2 regions of the Bacillus sp. YC2 genome follow, and region 1 is predicted to be linked to the other one. Evidence: riboswitches for the same ligand, from Rfam matches in the RefSeq annotation. Region 1 holds a riboswitch; the other holds the start of a gene.
What was found. A riboswitch is a leader RNA that binds a small molecule or an ion and turns the genes downstream of it on or off. The one in region 1 is predicted to bind lysine.

Region 1 (3,420 bases):
GCGGTCAAAGGGATGTGTGAACAGCTTCGGCTGCTCGGCTTCCGAGAGCGCAAGATTGCACAGAATCAGGCCGGCCGAAACCCAGGCGTACGTCTTGACGGTGCGGATGCCCGCTTTTTCTTTGACGGACGCGTTCCTTTTCCCAAGATAAAAAAGAAGTGCAATATCTATAAACAAAGCGATATAAAGCGGGTGAAACAGCTCTTGGACACTGCTCCCCATATCGCCCATATTGCTGGCCTGAAACAAAACCGGAATGGTAATAAAATCAATGTAAAACCCGTAAAAAACCGTGTTTGCGATCAAAATCCCCGTCAAGATGACATTGGCGGCGAGCAAAAACATCCGCTGTTTGTTTTCTGTCAGCAAAAGCCCGATCCCAAACAGCGGCAGAATAAAGCTCAGCGGATTGATGAGAAGCAGACATTCCTCCAGCAAGGAATTAATCTGCAATTCAAAGCCGAGTTTATAGACGAGATAGGTTTTTATCCACATAAACAGAATCGACAGGCATAAAAACCATTGTTTTCTTATGAAGGTTTCTTTCATATGTATGACTCCTCACCCTCGCAGCGCCGGTCATGATCCCGAACGCTTTCGTTTATGAGATGCGGCCGTGAAACAGTTCGTAAAAATAATAGCAGGATACAATCGTTAAGCCGGCCAGCACAAGCTGTTCCGAAAAGCTTCCCGTCCTCATGTATAAAGGAAGCCGGAAGCGGATCGCTGACGGAAACAGCAGTTTAATTCCATTAACCGTCCATGCGTCCAGCACCAGGTGGCTCGCCATCCCGATCATCAGCCCTGCCGAAACGCTTTCATTCGGAATGTATGCTGCCGTGATCAAAAACATAATGAGCATAAACAGCAGGCTGTGTGTAAAGGTTCTGTGGCCGAATACGGTGCTCACGACTTTGGACAGTAAAGGCAGCGTTCTGCCGATTTTGCTTTTCGTGTGGCATATATCGGGAATTAACGCCCCTATGGCTCCTGATGCCGTCATAAGGACCGGATCAAATCCGTAATAATAAGCGATTGCCGAACAAGAAGCGATGCCTCCCATGATGTGTGTTTTTCCTGTCATTTTCGCTTCTCCTTTTTATTTTTGCCAAAATCCCCTGAATTACAAATATATCAAGAGAATGCATGTTTGAGCAACAAACTTTACCTCTTCCGCCAAAAGGAAGGAGACGCGAATTTTCGCATATTATGCTGCGGAAAAAGCCACATTATAGGTGTACCCATTTTTCATAAAGAGGTGATACTGATGGCTTTCTTTAACAAAGAAAAAGGAAAAAACAACGATAAAGATAAAAACATCATGCAAGGCGCGCTTGACGATGCCGGTGCAGCTCTTAAAGACGATCCGCTTCAAGAAGCTGTTCAAAAGAAAAAAAACAACCGCTGACACATCAATCGGATAGAGCAAACGCTCTATCCGTTTTCCATCTAATTCCTTTGACAGATCTTTTTATCTCTGATAACCTCTGATTAGAATTGAATGATAAAAATCCTCACTCTTTCTCGGTGAGGTAGAGGTTGCGCTTGATGATGAGTCGCACATGCCAGGCCGACAGGGGCCGCAAAACATGTGTTAAAGGCATCAGCGCCGAAGTGTAAAGAAAGCCGCTCCTTCTTTATGCTGGGACTGTATCTGAATAAGTGCAGGACTGCCGCGTGCTTTTTCGCGGAGGGCTATCCGGAGATCAAGGGTGTGTGTTTCTTTAAGCATGGACTTTTGTTCAGGCTTTTTTTTGTGCGTAAATGTGGTCTCAGGGTCTGGTCCTTACGAATGAACAATCTGGAGGTACTGGAATGGAACAGACGAAAAAATGGGGTTTTTGGTTATTAACGGCATTTGTCGTAGGAAATATGGTTGGTTCGGGCATTTTTTCGCTGCCGAGCTCGCTTGCAGCCATCGCGAGTCCGCTCGGCGCTGCATCAGCATGGCTCTTAACGGGAGCCGGCGTTTTAATGATTGCGCTTGTGTTCGGGCACTTATCGATCCGCAAGCCTGGGCTGACGGCCGGTCCGCAAAGCTATGCAAGGGCGCTGTTTAACGATCCGAAAAAAGGCAACGCCGCCGGATTTACAATGGTCTGGGGATATTGGGTAGCGAGCTGGATCAGCAACGTGGCGATCATCACAAGCCTTGCCGGGTATTTAACATCGTTTTTCCCGATCTTAACGGATAAGCGCGTTATGTTTTCGCTCGGCAGCCAAACAGTCACGCTCGGACAGCTTTTGACGTTTGCCGTATGTACGGTTTTATTGTGGGGCACTCATACGATTCTCATTTCCAGCATTAACGGCGCGAGTAAGTTGAATTTCATCACGACGTTCTCAAAAGTGTTAGGATTTATCTTTTTTATCATTGCAGGTTTGTTTGTGTTTCAAACGTCGTTTTTTGATCATTTTTATTTTCCCGTTCAAAGCGCTCCTCATACAGTGGACGGGATCGGCGGCCAAATTCACAATGCGGCGATTTCAACATTATGGGCATTCGTGGGAATTGAATCGGCCGTTATTTTATCAGGCCGCGCGAGCTCACAGCGTGACGTCAAACGCGCGACCATTACCGGCTTGTTAATCGCGCTGAGCATCTATATCATCGTCACATTGATTACGATGGGCGTGCTTCCGCATGATAAGCTTGCCGGCTCTGAAAAACCGTTTGTTGACGTGCTGTACGCGATTGTCGGCAGCGCGGGGAGCATCATTATGGCGATTTTGGCCATCCTTTGTTTGTTCGGCACGATGCTCGGATGGATTCTGCTTGGCTCCGAGGTTCCGTATCAAGCGGCGAAATCAGGCGACTTTCCCGCTGTTTTTGCGAAAACGAATAAACAGGGCAGTCCGGTTGTTGCGCTTATCGTGACGAACGTGATGTCTCAAATCTTTATCTTTTCGGTCATTTCCCGGACGATTAGTGACGCGTTTACATTTTTGACGACGGCGGCGACGCTCGCGTATTTGATTCCATATCTTGTGTCGGCCATCTACAGCCTGAAGCTCATATGGAAAGGCGAGACGTATGATCAGCTGAAGGGCTCAAGAGTGAGGGACGGCATTATCGCCATCCTCGCCTGCCTGTATTCTGTATACGTCATTATCACAGGAACGGCCGATTTAACGACCTTTATTCTCGGCATCGGGCTGTTTTTCGTCGGGTTGATCATATATCCGTTTGTGTCAAAGAAATTTATCAAGGGCAAACAGACGGTATGAAAAAAAGACACTTCACAGATGTGAGGTGTCTTTTTTGTGTAAGCTTATTTTTTCACAGCGTGAATATAATGAATCGTTTCAAATGCAGACAAATAATCCGTGCGATTGCGAAAGAAAAGGTCATGGATCGCAGCTGGTGATAAATGTTCATAAATGAGTAAACCCGCTGCTTCTAATAATTTCTCCATTTCA
Region 2 (3,420 bases), on a different contig from region 1:
TAAGCTATAATAAACGAAGGAAAGAGGGGAATACATATATGAAGAATAATTATGAAGCAGCTTTAGAAACCTTATCTGAACTTGACGTCAGTGCATACGGCTACGAATTGATCCGGGAAATCGTGCTTCCGGATATACTCGGTCCGGATCATTCATCCATGATGTATTGGGCAGGCAAACGCCTCGCCCGCAAATTTCCTCTTCAATCATGGGAAGAAATCCCCGCCTTCTTTGAAAAAGCCGGATGGGGAATCCTTACAAACACCGGAATAAAAAAACAGGAGCTTGAATTTGAACTGGAGGGCCCGCTCGTCTCCAGCAGACTTAAACATCAAAAAGAGCCGTGTTTCCAGCTTGAAGCCGGTTTTATCGCCGAACAGATTCAATTGATGAATGATCAGATTGCAGAATCTTATGAACAAGTAAAGAAAAGAGCCGATAAAGTCGTTCTGACGGTAAAATGGGATATGAAAGATCCCGTGTAAATGAAAAAAGGCGGTGACTGCCAGTCCCGCCTTTTTGGCTTGCCGTTTTATACGGCAGACGGCTGCTTTGAGAGTTCAAACGCATCGTGAAGCGCTTCGACCGCTTTCACCATATCATTTTCACTGACAACCGTTGATACTTTAATTTCAGATGTGCTGACCATTTTCACTTGTACATTTTTTTCAGCCAGTACGGCAAACATTTCCGCAGCCACGCCCGGATTTGACACCATGCCGGAGCCGACAATGGATACTTTCGCTAATTTGCTTTCCGTTTCAATTTTTTCATAATCAAGCGCGTTTTTATATTCTTCAAGCACTGCGACCGTTTGGGCGGCGTCTTCTGTTTTGACAGAAAAGGAAATGTCCGTTTCGCCGCCGCCTGCCTGTGATTGAATAATGATGTCGACATTTATGTTTCGTTTTGCAAGTGTGGTGAAGATGGTAGAAAGTGTTGTCAGTCCGCTTGCGAGGCCTGAAACAGACACCCTTGTGATCTGGTCTTCAAATGCAATTCCTCTGACGATTAAATTCTGCTCCATTGATGATTCCTCCTCGATTAATGTTCCCGCTTCAGGTTCCGTACTTGACCGCACTTCCAAAGGCACTTGGTAATTCTTCGCGAATTCAACCGCTCGCGGATGAAGAACGCCGGCTCCGAGGTTTGCAAGCTCCAGCATTTCATCGTATGAAATCCCCGCCAGTTTTCTCGCTGACCGGACGTAACGCGGATCGGTCGTAAAGACACCGGGAACGTCGGTGTAGATGTCGCATTTATCCGCTTGTAATGAAGCGGCAAGGGCAACGGCGGTTGTATCCGATCCGCCCCGTCCGAGCGTCGTGATTCCGCCGTCTTCTGTCACTCCCTGAAAGCCTGCGACGACTGTGATTTTCCCTTCTGCCAGCCGCGCTTGAATCGCGGTGACATCTATATCCGTGATTCTGGCACTGCCGTGGACGGCTTCGGTGCGAATGCCCGCCTGCCCGCCTGTATAGGAGACGGCGTCATAGCCTTTTTCCTGAAGCGCCATGGCAAGCAGCGAAATTGTAATCTGCTCTCCCGTAGACAGAAGCATATCCATTTCGCGTTTATTCGGCTCACCGGTAATTTCCGCCGCGAGATTGACCAGCGCGTCCGTTGATTTGCCCATTGCCGAAACGACAACCACGACATCATGGCCTTTTTGCTTTTCAGCAATGGCGCGATTTGCGGCATTTTGAATTTTTTCGGCAGAGCCGACGGAAGTACCTCCGAATTTTTGTACGATAAGACCCATACTAGACCACCCTTTACATTTTGGTTCGTGCGGGTGAGGAGAAAGAGCGCTTTGTCCACAATAAAAAAAGCAATGAGAGGATTCGCTCTCATTGCTTTTTTCATATCATCACGAATGATTATGAACAACGAGATAGCCCTCCAAGAAAATAATTTCTTGACAGCCTTACATTTATTTAATGCAAGGCCAGCAAATGACACCGATGGGATGTTATTCGCTTCGGCGACGCTCCCCTTTCAGCCCTTTTCGCAGAATCCATCATTCTCCAAAGGCTTACTATTGAAGTTCGCACCTCTATCTTCACCATATAACACGATCTTATGAAATTATTCACATTCTAGCAGATTTTTCAGTAAAGTACAATACTATTTTTGCAGCTTTTCAAACAGGAGCTGTGCCGCCGCTGCAGGAACGCCCGCTTTCTTAATATCATCAAGGCTTGCTTCCTTCATTTTTTTGACAGAGCCGAAATGCTTCAGGAGCATCTTTTTGCGTTTTTCACCGATTCCGGGTATATCATCCAATACGGATTGAAAGGCGCTTTTTCCGCGAATCTGTCTGTGGAAGCTGATGGCAAAGCGGTGCACCTCATCCTGTATGCGCTGAAGCAAATAAAATTCCTGGCTGTTCCGCTCCAGAAATACCGGCTCAAGCGGGTCGCCGATCAAAAGGTTGGACGTGCGGTGTTTATCGTCCTTCGCCAAGCCCGCTATCGGCACATCCAAACCGAGCTCATTTTCCAGCACGTCACGAGCCGCGTTGATCTGTCCTTTTCCGCCGTCAATGATGATTAAATCCGGCAGCGGAAGGTTTTCGCGGAGCACTCTCGTATATCTTCTTCTGACGACTTCCCTCATTGAACCGTAATCGTCAGGCCCTGTAACGGTTTTAATTTTATATTTGCGGTATTCCTTTTTATTCGGCTTTCCGTCGATAAATACAATCATAGCCGACACCGGGTTTGTCCCTTGGATGTTGGAGTTGTCAAATGCTTCGATTCTGTGCGGCGTATAAATGTTCAGGGCTTCTCCCAGGCCTTCTGCCGCTCCGATTGACCGTTCCTCATCCCGTTCGATTAAGGAGAACTTTTCCCGCAAAGCGATTTTCGCATTTTTATGGGCAAGCATGAGCAGTTCTTTTTTCGGCCCTTTTTTCGGCTGATGCACGCCCGTTTCCAGCAGCTGCTCAATCATGTCTTGGTCAACGCTGTCCGGCACTAAAATTTCCTTGGGCAGAAAGTGATTGTTTTTAGAGTAAAACTGGCCGATAAAGGTGAGAAATTCTTCGTCGGCTTCCTGATACATCGGAAACATGCTGACGTCCCGTTCAATCAGCTTTCCTTGCCGTATGAAAAAGACTTGGACGCACATCCAGCCTTTATCGTACGCATAAGCAAACACATCGCGGTCCACAAGGTCATTCATCGTCATTTTTTGCTTTTCCATCGTTGATTCGATGTGGGCGAGCTGGTCGCGGAATTCTTTAGCCCGTTCAAATTCAAGCTTTTCCGCTGCCTCTGTCATTTTTGCCTGAAGTTCTTTTTTGACTTCGTTATAGCCGCCCTTTAAAAATCTGGTGATGTCTTCGACAAGCTCACGGTTCGTCTCTTCAGAAATATCCTTTACACAAGGCGCCAGGCACTGCCCGAGATGGTAGTA

Region 2: linked by a shared signal. The riboswitch ahead of KY305_RS10905 (aspartate kinase) and the one ahead of KY305_RS01155 (amino acid permease) in region 1 are both predicted to bind lysine.

Annotation. Positions count from the first base shown of each region.
Region 1 is NZ_JAHXDO010000001.1:225,277-228,696, reverse strand. It holds gene KY305_RS01170 (LTA synthase family protein) at 1-549, opposite strand, end outside; gene KY305_RS01165 (metal-dependent hydrolase) at 602-1,084, opposite strand; gene sspJ (small acid-soluble spore protein SspJ) at 1,268-1,408, shown strand; lysine riboswitch at 1,526-1,706, shown strand; gene KY305_RS01155 (amino acid permease) at 1,816-3,228, shown strand; gene KY305_RS01150 (class I SAM-dependent methyltransferase) at 3,273-3,420, opposite strand, start outside.
Region 2 is NZ_JAHXDO010000005.1:221,585-225,004, reverse strand. It holds gene KY305_RS10910 (YslB family protein) at 39-485, shown strand; gene KY305_RS10905 (aspartate kinase) at 533-1,762, opposite strand; lysine riboswitch at 1,888-2,067, opposite strand; gene uvrC (excinuclease ABC subunit UvrC) at 2,128-3,420, opposite strand, start outside.